DNA from 2 places in the Streptomyces sp. NPDC002870 genome. Region 1 is predicted to be linked to the other one. Evidence: riboswitches for the same ligand, from Rfam matches in the RefSeq annotation. Region 1 holds a riboswitch; the other holds the start of a gene.
What was found. A riboswitch is a leader RNA that binds a small molecule or an ion and turns the genes downstream of it on or off. The one in region 1 is predicted to bind cobalamin.

Region 1 (7,650 bases):
GTGCGACGAGCGAACGCGCCTCGTCACGCTCGGCGGAACACAGCCACCCCGGCTACGCACCCGCGATCGCCCCGGGCGGCGGCAAGAAGGGCGGGATCCTCGCGGTGGCGATGGGTTACAGCTATCTGCACGGCGCGGTTCTGGGCGTCACCCCGGACCGGCCCATCGTGCCGGAGCGGATGGAGCTGATGGGTGCCCCCGGCACCCGGGCCCCGCACATGTGGGTCGCAGGGCCGACCGGGAGGGTGTCGACCCTGGACCTCTACGAGCGGTCGTTCGTGCTGCTCAGCGCGGCGGGCACGGCATGGCAGGCAGCGGCGCGCAGGGTCGCGGAGCGGCTGTCCGTGCGGTTGGACGCGTACGCGATCGGTGCGGGTCCGGACGCCGATCTGGTCCCCGAGGGCGATGCGGACTGGGCCGCGATGCACGGCACGACGCCCGAAGGCGCGCTGCTGGTACGCCCGGACGGCTTCGTGGCCTGGCGTTCGCCGGGTGCGGTCCAGGATCCGGAGGCGACGCTCCATGCGGCGGTGAGTACGCTGCTGAGCCGCGCCTGACCGACGTTCGCGCCGCCCCTCCCCGCCGCAGATCCGCCGAACAGATCCGCGGGACCCCACTAAATCTGCGGCGAACGCGTCGCGCGTGGGGCTTCTGCCCTCTACGGTGCGCAGATAGCTCAGCGTATGCGGGAGGTGTAGAAATAGGATATGGCCGCACGCTACGGCCGCCCGCGCTCGGTTCTGCGGATGCGAACTGTCGCAGGTCAGGTCTTTCTCCTGCAGTTGGCGATCGTGGTGTTGCTCGTTGCGGCAGCCATGGTCGCGCTCGTCCTGCAGTCCAGAGCCGACAGCGAGCGCGAGGCCCGCAACCGTTCGGTCGCCGTCGCCGAGACCTTCGCCCATTCGCCTGGCATCGAGGCGGCGCTGAAGAGTCCCGATCCGACGGCGGTGCTCCAGCCGCGCGCCGAAGAGGCCCGCAAGCGGTCCGGCGTCGACTTCATCGTGGTCACCAACACCGACGGAATCCGCTACACCCACCCGCTGACCGACCGGATCGGGAAGAAGTTCGTCGGCAATCTGGGGCCCGCGCTGGCCGGCGGCATCACGACCGAGAAGATCACCGGGACGATCGGGCCGCTCGTCCAGGCGGTGGTGCCGGTCACCGGACGTGACGGCAAGGTCATCGGTCTGGTGTCCGCCGGGATCACGATCGAGCGTGTCAGTAACGTCGTGCAGGACCAGTTCCCGCTGATGTTCGCGGCCACCGGGGCGGTGCTGCTCGTCACCACCGGCGGTACGGCGCTGGTCACCCGGCGGCTGCGCCGCCAGACCCATGGCCTCGGCCCCGCCGAGATGACCCGGATGTACGAGCATCACGACGCGGTGCTGCATGCCGTACGGGAGGGCGTGCTCATCGTCGGCGGCGAGGGGCTGCTGCTGCTCGCCAACGACGAGGCGCGCAGGCTGCTCAATCTGCCGCCGGACGTGGAAGGCCGCCCGGTCACCGACCTCGGCCTCGACCCGCTCACCGCCCGGCTGCTCGCCTCCGGGCGGACCGCCACTGACGAGGTGCATCTGATCGGAGACCGGCTGCTCGCCGTCAACCAGCGCCCGACGGACCAGGACGGCGGCCCGCCGGGCAGCGTCGCGACGCTGCGCGACACCACCGAGCTGCGGGCGCTGACCGGGAAGGCGGATGTGGCGCGGGGGCGTCTGAAGCTGCTGTACGACGCCGGTACCGAGATCGGCACCACCCTCGACGTGGTGCGCACCTGCGAGGAGCTGACGGAGTTCGCCGCGGCGCGGTTCGCCGACTACGCCACCGTCGACCTGCTGGAGGAGGTGCTGCGCGGCGAGGAGCCGACGGCCGCGGGCCCCGGGCACGAGATGCGCCGGGTGGCCTTCACGGGGCTGCAGGAGGACACCGCGCTCTACCCGCTGGGCGAGCTGATCCACTTTGTGCCGTCCACGCGGGTGGGTTTCGGCATCCGCAGGGGCGAGGCGGTCCTGGAGTCGGACCTGGCCGCGTACGCCGGATGGCAGAAGCAGGATCCGGAGCGGGCCAGGAAGCTCGTCGAGCACGGAATCCACTCGATGATCGCGGTGCCGTTGCGCGCCCGTGGCGTGATTCTGGGCGTGGTGCTGTTCTGGCGCTCCCAGAAGCCCGAGCCGTTCGAGGAGGAGGACCTGTCCCTCGCGGAGGAGCTGGTCGCGAGGGCCGCGGTCAGCATCGACAACGCCCGCCGCTACACCCGCGAGCACACCATGGCGGTGACCCTTCAGCGCAGTCTGCTGCCGCGCGGACTGCCCGAGCAGAACGCCATCGACGTCGCCTACCGCTACCGGCCCGCGCAGGCCGGGCTCGGCGGGCTCGGCGGCGTCGGCGGGGACTGGTTCGACATCATCCCGCTGCCGGGGGCCCGGGTGGCGCTTGTGGTGGGCGACGTCGTGGGCCACGGCCTGCACGCCGCGGCGACCATGGGCAGGCTGCGGACCGCGGTGCACAACTTCTCCAGCCTGGACCTACCGCCCGACGAGCTCCTGTGGCACCTCGACGAGCTGGTCGCCCGCATCGACCAGGAAGAGACCGTGGACGGCACGGAGGGCAGGGAGGGGGTCACCGGAGCCACCTGCATCTACGCGATCTACAACCCGGTGTCCGGACACTGCACGATGTCACGGGCCGGCCATCTCCAGCCTGTCGTCGTCCACCCGGACGGCACCGCGGTCTTCGCCGATGTGCCGGGCGGCCCGCCGCTCGGGCTCGGCGGGCTGCCCTTCGAGACCCTGGACCTTCAGCTGCCCGAGGACAGCCGCCTGGTGCTGTACACGGACGGGCTCATCGAGGACCGCGACCGCGACATCGACGACGGCCTGGCGCTGCTGCGCCAGACACTGGGGGAGCACGCGGACCAGAGCCCGGAGGAAACCTGCGAGGCGGTGCTGAAGGAGCTGCTGCCGGAAACCCCGCGCGACGACATGGCGCTGCTCGTCGGCCGTACGCGCATCCTGGACTCCAGCCGGGTGACCGACTGGGACGTGCCGCCCGACCCGTCGGCCGTGGGACGGGTGCGGTCCGACGTCTCCCGCAAGCTGGCCGAGTGGGGTCTGGAGGAGGAGGCCTTCACGACGGAGCTGATCCTCAGCGAGCTGGTCACCAACGCGATCCGGTACGCCACGGGCCCGATCCGCGTACGGCTGATCCGTGACCGCTCGCTGATCTGCGAGGTCTCGGACCACAGCAGCACGTCCCCGCACCTGCGCCAGGCGGCGACCACGGACGAGGGCGGCCGGGGGCTGTTCCTGGTCGCCCAGTTCGCGGAGCGCTGGGGCACGCGGTACACCCCGGACGGCAAGGTCATCTGGACGGAACAGCCGCTGCCGGCCGAGGAGCCGTGAGCGCGGGCGTCAGCCGCCTTCCGGGCCCAGCGGGCGTCCGCACTTCATGTTCCAGCGGCCGCCGCGCCCGGTGAGTTCCGTCAGGGTCAGGGGGGCGACGTCCAGGCGCCAGAACGCCTCCGGTGGCAGGGACAGCGCCTGCACGATCGCCGCCCGCGTCACCGCCGGGTCGACGACCGCGAGGACACGGCCGGCGTCGGGCGGGAGCGACTCCAGCCACGCGCCCACCCGCGCGCACAGCGACCGCAGCGACTCGCCGCCGTGCGGTGCGCACGACGGGTCACTGAGCCACGCAGACACCGACTCCGGCTCGCTCGCGCTCACTTCGTCCAGTCGTCGCCCACGCCAGCGGCCCAGGTCCCACTCGCCGAGGGCCTCGGCAGGCTCCGCCCGCAGGCCCAACTCGGCTGCTGTCTCCCGGCAGCGCGCGGACGGGCCGCTCAACAGCCGGTCCGCGCGCGGCAGCGCACCCGCGGCGGCGCGGGCGCGGCGCGCTCCCGACTCGTCCAGCGGCGCGTCGCCGTCGAAGCGGGCCTCGCGCAGCGCCGCGTTCGTCGCCGGTGAGACCAACATCACCCGTACTGTCATGCCGTGCGCTCGCTTCTCCCTCGCGGCCAAGGAACAAGCACATCATGGGCGTTCGGGCGCCCGGTCACGCGCCCCTGCGCCGTAGCGGCGCAGGCCCGCAAGCGGTACGGTCTCGTGGACATGACGAAGGTGTGACGGAAGTCCGGTGAGAATCCGGCACGGTCGCGCCACTGTGTACCCGCTCCCCGCGGGAAGTCAGACCCAGCACCTTCGTCTCAGGCACCACGATCGGGACGCGTGTTCCCCCAGGAGGTTCTGCCATGGCACATTCTGCCGCGCCCGCCACCGCCGCACCGGCCATCACCCCCATCTCGCTCAAGGCCATCGCCCCGTGGGCGCTCTTCTTCGGCGTTCTGATGCTGGTTCTGCTCTACTTCGTCGGCGCCGAGCAGGGCGCCACCTCGCTCATCTCCGGCGAGAACGTCCACGAGTGGGTCCACGACGGACGCCATCTGCTCGGCTTCCCCTGCCACTAGTACTTCTTCAAAGCTCAGGGGAAACACCATGAACTCCATTTCTGTCAGAGGCCTGCTCGGCCGCGGCATGCTCGCGGGCCTGGTCGCCGGCGTCTTCGCTCTCGTCGTCGCGTATCTGCTCGGTGAGTCCCCTGTGGACGCCGCCATCGCGTTCGAGGAGAGCCACAGCCACGAGCACGGCGGCGAGGAACTCGTCAGCCGCACCATGCAGTCCACGGGCGGTCTCGCCACCGGCGTAGTGGTCTTCGGCGTCGCGATCGGCGGCATCGCCGCCCTCGCGTTCGCTGTCGCGCTCGGCCGCATCGGCCGGTTCGGCCCGCGCGCCACGGCCCTGCTGGTCGCCCTCGGCGCGCTGCTGAGCGTGTACGTCGTGCCGTTCCTCAAGTACCCGCCGAACCCGCCGGCCGTCGGTGACCCCGACACGATCGGCCAACGCACAACGCTGTACTTCCTGATGATCCTGCTCAGCGTCCTGCTCACGGTCGCCGCGGTGATCCTCGGCAGGCGCCTGGCTCCCCGCCTCGGCAACTGGAACGCGTCCATCGCCGCGGCGGCCGCGTTCGTCGTCGCCGCCGGTCTCGCCTTCGCCTTCCTGCCCTCGTTCAACGAGGTGCCGAAGGGCTTCCCGGCAACCGTGGTCTGGGAGTTCCGGCTGGCCACGCTCGCCATCCAGGTCACCCTGTGGACCTGCTTCGGACTGGTCTTCGGGTACCTCGCTGAGCGGCTCCTCACACCGGGGACCGCGACGGCGGCGGACGGGAAGGGCACCGCATCGCGGGCGACAGCCGCCGCGAACTGACCGAGCCGGGGGCTCAGCCCCAGACCCTCCCCCTACGCCCTGGCGGGGCGTGGGGGGGACCTCCAAGAGGCTTGTTTCCGGGGCTCCGCCCCGGCCCCCGCGCCTCGGGGCGTCCGGGGTCCGGGGTGAAGCCCCAGTCGTCCCGCAGACGCCTCCACCGCGTCCGCGACAGCGACGAAGAAGCGCGCGTGCGCGAGGTGGCTGCACGGAGGCTCTTCAACGGCCTTTGGCCGCAGCCGCGGGCAGCGACACCTCGAAGCGGCAGCCGCCCGTCACATTGCGTACGTCGGCGTGGCCGGCGTGCGCCTCGACGATGCCGCGGACGATGGCGAGGCCAAGACCCGCCCCGGCCGGGGGCGTACGCGCCTGCGTGCCGCGCCAGCCCGTGTCGAAGACACGGGGCAGGTCCTCCTCCGGGATGCCGCCGCAGCCGTCGGTGACGGACAGCACCACCCACTCCTCGCGGCGCTCGGCGGCAACGGCGACCGTGCCGTCGGCCGGGGTCCGGCGGATCGCGTTGACGAGGAGGTTCGCCAGGACTCGGGTCATCTCCTTGCCGTCCACCTCGACCGGGACCGGCTCGACACGGTCGCCGACGAGGCGTACGCCGTACTCCCGGGCGAGCGGGTCAGCCCCGGCGAGCGCCTCGCCGACCAGGTCGTACACCGACATCCGGGTGGGTGTGAGGGCCAGCGTGCCCGCGTGGATGCGGGAGAGCTCGAAGAGGTCGCCGACCATGGAGTTGAGGCGGTCGACCTCGGTGCGGATCTGGCGGAAGTAGCGCTCGGGATCCTGGACTACGCCGTCCTCAAGGGCTTCTGACATCGCGCGCAGCCCGGCCAGCGGGGTGCGCAGATCGTGCGAGATCCAGGCGACGAGCTCGCGGCGGGAGGTCTCCAGGGCGCGCTCTCGCTCGCGGGAGGCGGCGAGCCGGTCGCTGGTGGCGGTGAGTTCGCGGCTGAGTGCGGCCAGTTCGGCGGTGGACGCCCCGTCGGGGGCGGCGAAGGAGCCGCCGTCGCCGAACGAGCGTGCCGCCAGGGCGAGTTCCCGGCTGCGGGCGACGACCCAGCGGCCGAGCAGCAGCGCGGTGGCGAGCGAGACGACCGCCGTCATCGCGACGACCGTGGTGACGACGGTGAGGTCGTGCGCGGACAGGAACATGGCCTGGGCGACCGCGAGCGTCCCGGCGAGCATGGCGGTGACCGCGACGGCGGCGACGACGGTGAGGGAGACGGCGACGGACCGATGACGCAGCAGACGCAGGACCAGCGCGCCGAGGAGGCCGACGGCGGCGGCCCCGAGGAAGGCGAAGAGCGCGATGAGGAGCATGTCCCGCACGGTGATCAGACCTCGTTTCGTGGTACGTGGTTGCGCGGTGCGTGACCCTGCGGTGCGTCACCGTGCGGCCCCTGGCCATGCGGTGCGTGACCCTGCGGTGCGCCCTCGCCCGGGGAGGCGTCCCTGGGCACGTCGAAGCGGTAACCCACGCCCCACACCGTCTGGATCAGCCGCGGCCTTGCCGGATCATCCTCGATCTTGCCGCGCAGCCGCCGCACATGAACCGTGACAGTGGACAGATCGCCGAACTCCCAGCCCCATACGTCCTGCATCAGCCGCTCCCGGCCGATCGCCTTCCCCGGGTGCCGCATCAAGTGCGCGAGCAGGTCGAACTCCCGCAGGGTCAGGCCCAGTTCACGCCCGTCCTTGGTGGCCCGCCGCGCCGCCGGATCCAGCACGATGCCCGCGGCCGCCAGCTCGGGCCCCGCCCGCCGCTCCCCCGCCGCGCCGCCCCGGCGCAGTACGGACTCGACCCGGAGCACCAGCTCGCGCGGGCTGAACGGCTTGGTGACATAGTCGTCCGCCCCTACTTCGAGCCCCAGGATCCGGTCGTCCTCGTCGCCCCGCGCGGTCAGCATGATCACTGGCACGGCGGCGCGCGCGCCGGCCCGGAGCCTGCGGCACACCTCCAGGCCGTCCATGCCCGGCAGCATCAGATCGAGGACGACCAGATCGGGCAGCCGCGCGGCGGCGAGCCGGAGCGCCTCTGGCCCGTCGGCGGCCCGGTCCACGGTGAAGCCCGCGCGCTCCAGATAGCCCGTGACGACCTCGGCTACGGTCGGATCGTCGTCGACGACCAGAATGTTGTGCATAAGGCCAGTGTCCTCGTACTGAGCACGGTCTACGGCACCGCCCCCTTACGAAACAATGACGCCCGAGGCCCCCGAGCAACGGCCGAGGAACCGGGTCCTGCGAGACCGCGGACGTCCGATTCGTTCAAGACCGCAGGTCCGGCCCTGCCTACGGTGAGGTCATGACTCCACGACTCGATGCGATCGGCCTCGTCGTCGCCGACATGGCCGCCTCGCTCGCCTTCTACCGACGGCTCGGC
Region 2 (7,650 bases), on a different contig from region 1:
AGGTCGGCGTCGACGAGTTCATCGGCCCGGTCCACGAATCGCACCACGACGCCCGGTTCGGCCGCCAGCGCGTCCACGTCGGTGAAGTTGGACATCAGCGGCACGGCGCAGACCGCGACGCGCAGCACGTCCTCGCCGACGGGCGGCGCGACCACCGACTCCCGTACCGCGCCGCGCAGAGAGACGCGCAGCCCGTCCTCCTCGTCGATGCCGAGGCCGTGCGCGAAGGGCAGCACTCCGTACGTGCGCCGTCCGGTCAGCCCGTGCAGCATCTCCAGGCCCGGCTCGAGCAACGACACGTCGCCCCGGAACTTATTGACCAAGTACCCCGCCACCAGCGCCTGGTCCTCCGCGTCGAGCAGCGCCGTCGTACCGAAGAAGGAGGCGAAGACCCCGCCGCGGTCGATGTCCCCGACGACCAGCACCGGGAGCCGGGCGGCCCGCGCGATGCCCATGTTCACGATGTCCGTACGCCGCAGATTGATCTCGGCCGGACTGCCCGCCCCCTCGCAGATCACGGCCTCATACGTGCCCCGCAGTTCCTCCAGGCACTCCACGACGGTGGAGAGCAGCGCCTCCTGGCGACCTCCGTGGTAGCCGCGGGCGCTCAGTTCACCCACCGGCCTGCCCATCAGCACGACCTGGCTCGAGCGGTCGCTGCCCGGCTTGAGCAGCACGGGGTTCATCAGGGCGCTCGGCTCAACGCGCGCGGCCTGAGCCTGCATGGCCTGCGCCCGCCCGATCTCCGCGCCCTCGCGCGTGACGAACGAATTGAGCGACATGTTCTGCCCCTTGAAGGGCGCGACCTTCACCCCCTGCCGTACGAGCCACCGGCAGATGCCGGCCGTGACGACGCTCTTGCCCGCGTCGGAGGTGGTTCCGGCGACCAGCAGCCCCCCGGCCTTCCGTCTGCTCATCCCCGCCCCTTTCCGGCGCGCCGCGCGCGCAGCGCGTGCCCCGCCACGTGGCCCGCGGCGCAGGCCGCCAGTGTCAGCCAGCCGACGCGGCGCGAGAGCCGCACGGCACGTTCGATGTCGCCGAACTGCACAGGGCGGCCCGTGCCGTTGAGTACGGGACGGTGCTCGACGCGTCCGCCGTACGAGAGGGTTCCGCCCAGCCGTACGCCGAGCGCCCCGGCGAACGCCGCCTCCACCGGGCCCGCGTTCGGACTCGGATGCTTCTTCGCGTCGTCCCGCCATGCCCGTACCGCTCCGCGCGGGTTCTGCCCGGCGAGCACCGCCAGACCCGCGGTGAGCCGGGCGCCCGGCCAGCCGGCCACATCGTCGAGGCGGGCCGAAGCCCAGCCGAACCGCCGGTATCTGGAGGATTTGTGGCCGACCATCGCGTCCAGCGTGTTGACCGCCCGGAAACCCACCAGACCCGGCACACCCGCGAGCGCTCCCCAGACCAGCGCGCCCACCACCGCGTCCGAGGTGTTCTCGGCGACGGATTCCACCACGGCGCGGGCGATCTGCTGCTCGTCCAGGCTCTGCGGGTCGCGCCCGCACAGATGCGGCAGCCGCTCCCGGGCCACCTCCACGTCCCCGGCGGCGAGCGCGCCGCCGACGGCCCGCGCCTCGCGGCCCAGTGATGTGCCGCCGACGACGGCCCAGGTGGCGGCGGCGGTCAGCACGACGGACGCGGCGGAGCGGTCCCGGACCCCGCGGGCGAGGAGCGCGGCGGCAGCCGCGGCGCCCCCGGCGCACACGGCGGTGTGCAGCGCGCCCCAGCCGCGGTGGTCGCGCCACAGAACGCGCTCGACGGCGCCCGCCGCCCGTCCGAACGCGGCGACCGGATGCCCTCGGCGAGGGTCGCCGAGCAGCAGGTCGCCGACCAGGCCGGCAGTGGCGCCGTAGGCGAAAGTGACGTCGGCACGCATGGGTTCAGGCCGACGTTTCGCCTGGAAGGGCCCTCGTACTCACAGCGGGAAGTGAACCTGAACCGCAGCCGCGCATGGCGATATGTCCTCACTCAGGGTGTCCGCGCCCTGGTTCGACGTGACCGGCGGTGAGAGTTCCTGGCTTCCGGGGGATTGCTCCCCCGGTGACAGTGGCGGGACCGCGCCGGATTCGCACCGGCTTCCTCTTCTGCCGCCGTAGATGGCTTCGGCAGTCCACCACGTGCGAGAACGCCCGTCAACTCGCCTTTGACCTGCGGTGGGACAGTGTGCCGAGCCCCACATCGGCGGCACAGGGCGGCACACGAAAGGGCCGGGCCGGGTCACCCGAAGGGGTGCCCGGCCCGGCCTTGTGCTGAGTGAGCCGCCGTCAGACGACGATCAGATAGATCCCGTACGTCACGGCCGCCGCGCAGAGCGCGAAGCAGGCGTACGCGCCCGTGCGCGCCAGGGCCGCGGAGCCGCCGCCCCCTCCGGCCGCCGACTCCTGCTTGGTCAGGCCCACGATGCCCAGGGTGAACAGACCCACCAGGGCGACGGTGGCGACGAGGCTCACGCCGAAGACGGAGCTGAGTGCTGCCCAGTCGATGTTCATGCTGATCTGTCCTTATACCGTGGCCGGCTGCGTCGCCGGCTCCTCGGAGTCGGCCGCGTGGGGCTGAGCCGGGATGGTCGTCTTGCGGTCCTGCGTGGGCGTGCCGGCCGGCGGCGGGCTGACGGCCGCGATGGCGGCGGTCACCACACCGGCGGGCTCGGCGTCGCCGGCCACGTCGTTGACATTGGTGTGGTCGACCACCTGGCGGCGGGAGACGAACCAGATCGCGACGCAGGCGCCGATCAGGAAGGCGGCGACGGCCGCGACACCCCAGTCGCCCTGCTTGGTCACGAACTCCGAGCCCGCGGCCACCAGACCGGCGGCCGGCAGGGTCAGGCCCCAGGCGACGAACATCCGGGTGGCGGTGGACCAGCGGACCACGCCGCCCTTGCGGCCGAGACCCGCGCCCATCACGGCGCCGGAGCAGGAGTGCGTGGTCGACAGCGAGAAGCCGAGGTTGGAGGAGGCGAGGATGACGCTGGCCGCGCTGGTCTGGGCGGCGAAGCCCTGCTGCGGCTGGAGGTCGGTCAGGCCCTTGCCCATGGTGCGGATGATGCGCCAGCCGCCGAGGTAGGTGCCCAGCGCGATCGCGAGACCGGCGGCGAGGATGACCCACATCGGAGGGTTGGAGCCGGGGGAGAGCACACCGCCGGCGACGAGCGCCAGGGTGATGATGCCCATGGTCTTCTGCGCGTCGTTGGTGCCGTGGGCCAGGGAGACCAGGCCGGCCGAGGTGATCTGGCCGGCGCGGTAGCCCTTCGCGGTGGCCTTCTCGTCGGCGTTCCTGCCGATCCTGTACGTCAGCCGGGAGGCCAGGAAGGCCGCGATGCCGGCGACCAGCGGGGCGGCGATCGCGGGGATCAGCACCTTGGTGACGACGGTGCCGCCGTTGACTCCGCCGATGCCGACAGAGGCGATGGTGGCGCCGATCAGTCCGCCCATGAGGGCGTGCGAAGAGCTGGACGGCAGACCGATCAGCCAGGTCATGAGATTCCACAGGATGGCGCCGACGAGCGCCGCGAAGATCACCTCTGGTGTGATGCCGTCCTCGGTGACGATGCCGCTGGAGATCGTCTTTGCGACTTCCACGGACAGGAACGCGCCGACGAGGTTGAGCACGGCGGACATGGCCACCGCCGTCTTGGGTTTCAGAGCGCCGGTCGAGATGGTCGTCGCCATCGCGTTGGCGGTGTCGTGGAAACCGTTCGTGAAATCGAACACGAGCGCTGTCACGATCACAATCGCGAGCAGCAAGGTGATGTGTTCCATTTACCCAGGCAATCGTTCGACGTCAGTGGCCCGGCGAACGTAGTTAACCTGGATGAACGGAAGATGAACTGAGACGGGCGCTGCGGTGTCCTCAAGTGAGGCCCCGTCAGTCCGCTTGCTGTGTGGCGCGGTGCCGCCCGGCGGTGGCACGGGGGGCGTCCGGCATCGACGCCGCACCGAAGCGAAAACGGCTCTTTATGCCGCTTTGCGTGATCTCCGTCACCCGCCCTGCGGCGCCCGTCGCCGCCTGACAGGATCGCCGCATGACCGATCAGGTGCGGCAGGACGCGATCGAGCAGGCCTGGGAAGACCTCGTGGCCACGGCTCGCAGGACAGCGGCGGAAGGCCTGGTGGTGGGCACATCGGGCAATGTCTCCGCACGGGTCGGCCCACTCGTCCTGGTCACCCCGAGCGCAGTCCCCTATGACCGGCTCACGCCCGAGGACGCCGTCGCGGTCGATCTCGACGGCAACCAGCTCCTCGGAGAGCTCGCCCCCACCAGCGAGCTGCCGCTGCACCTGGAGGTCTACCGCAACACCCAGGCCGGCGCCGTGGTCCACACCCACGCCGTGCACGCCACCGCGGTCTCCACCCTCGTCCCCGAGCTCCCGCCCATCCACTACATGGCCGCGGCCATGGGCGGCACCGTCCGTGTCGCGCGGTACGCCCTGTACGGAACGGACGAGCTGGCCGCGAACATGCTCCACGCCCTGCGCGGACGCACCGCCTGCCTCCTGCAGAACCACGGCACCGTCGCCTACGGCGAGACCCTTGACCAGGCCTACGACCGCACCGCCCAGCTGGAGTGGATGTGCCGCCTCTGGCTGACCGCGGCGTCACTGCCCGGACACACGCCCAGCCTGCTCTCCGGCTCCCAGCTGCAAGAGGCCGCGGAGAAGCTCCAGGGGTACGGCCGGCGCGGCTGAGCCCCCCCCGGTGGCCGCCGTCCACTGGCAGCGAGGCGTGCTGATGCCGACACTGGAACGGTGCGCCCGGCTACAGCGACGGCAGCTGCCGTCACCACCGTGATAGGTGTCGGCGCGGCCGCGATCGCGGCCGGCCGGTACGCGAGCGATGCCGCGCTCAAAGCGCAGCCGGGGCGGCCGCTGCCCGGCGAGCCCCGGCCCACAGTGCACGCCACGGCCGACGACCAGGTGACCCTGACCCGCAGCGTCGCCACACAGCGCCCCGGCACGTACGCACTCCAAAGCCAGGACGTCCACGCGGTCGTCGGCCCCGTACTCGACGGGGTGTCGCACCCCGTCGACACCGTCGTACGCCGCCTGGAGCGGGTCAGCCGCGGCAGTCTGCAGCCCGGCAGCCGGGTGTGGCTCACCCCGCAGGTGCACAGCGGCGACCCGTCGAGCGCGCTCGGTCTCGCGCACCGTGATGTCGGCATCCCCGGCGAACTCGGCACGCTGCCCGCGTGGTTCGTGCCGGGCCCGCGGGAGACGTGGGTGATCACCGTGCACGGCCTGGGCGCCACCCGGGAACACCCGCTGAACCTCATGCCGTTCCTGCACGCCCAGCGGTTCCCCGTTCTCGACCTCGCCTACCGAGGGGATCAGGGCGCCCCCGAGCCCCCCGACGGGCTCGGCCACCTCGGCGACTCCGAGTGGCGCGACCTGGACGCTGCCATCCGCTTCGCGGTGCGCCACGGCGCCGAGCACATCGTCCTGCACGGCTGGTCCACCGGCGCGTCGATGGCCCTGCACGCCGCCGCCAACTCCGGGCTGCGCGAGCGGATCAGCGGGCTGGTCCTGGACTCCCCGGTACTGGACTGGAAGACAACCGTGCGCAATCTGGCCGCCCGCCGGACCCCTGCGGTCCTGCTGCCGCTCGCCGTCAGGGCGGCGCAGGGCAGGACCGGACTGCACGGCGACCGGCTGCTCAGCGCCTCGGACCCGAAGTCCCTGCGCGTGCCGACGCTGATCTTCCACGGCCCGGACGACACGCTCGCCCCCTGGCAGCGGTCGCGCGAACTGGCCTCCCGCCGCCCCGAACTGGTCAGCCTGCACACGGTCCCGCAGGCCCCGCACGCCGCCATGTGGAACGCCGACCCGGCACGCTACGAAGAAGCCCTCCGCCGCTTCCTCACCCCCCTGATGTAACCCTGACGCGGTCCTGATGTAGCCCTGACGCGGTCCGGCGAGCCCTGGCGGGACGGCCGCTCAGCACGGCCGACCAGGTTCCGTTTGGGCTTTCGGGCCGTCAGCGGGAAGACTGCTCCCCGTGACGTCCCGAAAGCCTGATGAGCAATTGGCGCGCAACTCCAGACTCCGTCTTGTCCGCCCGCAATCGCTGGCCACCGCCCGGCGGGCTGTGACGACCCGGCGAACCCGGCCGGCCCCCCGGCCTCCCGAGGGCACTCCGGCCCCCTCGGAACTGGCCCGCCAGGCGAGGGCGGTCCTCGCCGACGCCGTACGGATCGCCCGCTGGGCGGCCGTCGAGAGGGACCCCAGCACCACACAGCTCACCGAGCGCTCCCAGCAACGGGCTGCCGCCGCACTGGAGTTGACCCCGCTCCAGGTACGCACGGGCTGGGACCGTGCCCGCCTCGCCGGCCTGGTCGAGCTGCACGGCGACACCGCACGCCCCGGCTGGCGGCTGCGCGCCTGGGACCGCGACGACATGGCCGTACTGCGCGGCTGGGTCGCCCTCTTCGACGCCTGGTCGCTGGTCCACCCCGCCCCCGACGACGTCGCCCCCACCGCGGTCGCCGAGGTCGTCGAGGCCGTGCCCCAGGTGCTCTCCCTGCTTCAGCTCTCGGCCGGGCCCGTGGTCGTGCCGCTCCTGCTGGACCTGTTGCAGCAGCGCGTCGCGGAACTGCGCGAGGAGCGCTGCGAAGTGCCCTACGGCCCGCAGCCCGACCTGCCGGAGGCCGGGCAGGACATCCCTGTCTCCGCGCTTCTCGACTGGGCCCTTCAGGGGCTGTCCGCCGTCGGCGCCCTGACTCTCGACAAGGGCCGGTCCGCCACCCTCACCCCACTCGGCAACTGGGCGGTCTGGGTCAAGCTCGAGCAGATCTGCGTCGCCGCCCAGAGCCCCGCGGGCAACATCGAGCAGTCCGCCGAGGACATGCTGCGCGGCTGCGCCCGCCTCACCCCGGGCCCGGCCCGCGCCGAGTACCGCGCCTGGCTCGCCGCCCGTACCGTCTCCAGCGCCGTCACCGAGCTCCTCGCCGTCGCCCGCGGCGAGGACGCCCTGCTGCGCGGGCTCGCCTTCGAGGCGCTGCGCGTGGTCGGCGCCCCCGCGGAGGCCGAGGTCCGCGCCGCCGCCGACGAGCCCTCGCTGCGCCCCTATGTCCTGCTCTGGCTCGCCGAGTACGAAGGCGCGGACCCCGAGGACGCCGCCGACGTCCTCACCCGCGAGGAGGCGACCTGGCTCTGGGTGGACACCGCGGCGGCCGTCGCCGACCACGGCGAGCCCCAGCTGCTGCTGCGCCATCTCGACTCCGCGGTGCAGGGCACGGTCCCGGCGCTGCTCGAAGAGGTCCGTGCCGGGGGCCACCCCCGCACCGTCCAGGTCCTGGTCGCCCTGGCGGCCGCGCACCCGGACCCGGCTCTGGCCAAGGCCGTACGCCGGGCGGCATTCCAGGTGCACACCGGAGACGCCTAGTCCCGTAGAAACCAAGCCCGTTGGGGGTCCCCCCGGGACGGAGTCCGGGGGAGATCGAGGACAACGGGGACAGCGATCGGGTGCGAGGGAGGCTAAGACTCCTCCGCCCCCGGTGTGTACGTGCCGAAGCTCCACACATTGCCCTCGATGTCACGCACCATGTAGTCCCGCGCCCCATAGTCCTGGTCGGTCGGCGGCATCACGATGTCCGCCCCGCGCTCCACCGCCCTGCTGTGGTGTGCGTCGACATCGTCGACATGGACGAACACCC

Region 2: another riboswitch for cobalamin. It lies ahead of ACFYWY_RS18725 (cobalamin biosynthesis protein); the one in region 1 lies ahead of ACFYWY_RS25160 (CbtB-domain containing protein).

What each region holds. Positions count from the first base shown of each region.
Region 1 covers NZ_JBIAPW010000023.1:32,842-40,491, reverse strand. The annotation lists gene ACFYWY_RS25175 (FAD-dependent oxidoreductase) at 1-557, shown strand, start outside; gene ACFYWY_RS25170 (SpoIIE family protein phosphatase) at 708-3,398, shown strand; gene ACFYWY_RS25165 (histidine phosphatase family protein) at 3,408-3,986, opposite strand; adenosylcobalamin (AdoCbl) riboswitch at 4,109-4,201, shown strand; gene ACFYWY_RS25160 (CbtB-domain containing protein) at 4,247-4,462, shown strand; gene ACFYWY_RS25155 (CbtA family protein) at 4,491-5,261, shown strand; gene ACFYWY_RS25150 (sensor histidine kinase) at 5,478-6,599, opposite strand; gene ACFYWY_RS25145 (response regulator transcription factor) at 6,605-7,411, opposite strand; gene ACFYWY_RS25140 (VOC family protein) at 7,573-7,650, shown strand, end outside.
Region 2 covers NZ_JBIAPW010000013.1:166,536-174,185, forward strand. The annotation lists gene ACFYWY_RS18720 (cobyric acid synthase) at 1-917, opposite strand, end outside; gene ACFYWY_RS18725 (cobalamin biosynthesis protein) at 914-1,879, opposite strand; cobalamin riboswitch at 1,991-2,134, opposite strand; gene ACFYWY_RS18730 (hypothetical protein) at 2,268-2,492, opposite strand; gene ACFYWY_RS18735 (anion permease) at 2,505-3,761, opposite strand; gene ACFYWY_RS18740 (class II aldolase/adducin family protein) at 4,025-4,687, shown strand; gene ACFYWY_RS18745 (alpha/beta hydrolase) at 4,748-5,872, shown strand; gene ACFYWY_RS18750 (hypothetical protein) at 5,994-7,379, shown strand; gene ACFYWY_RS18755 (VOC family protein) at 7,472-7,650, opposite strand, start outside.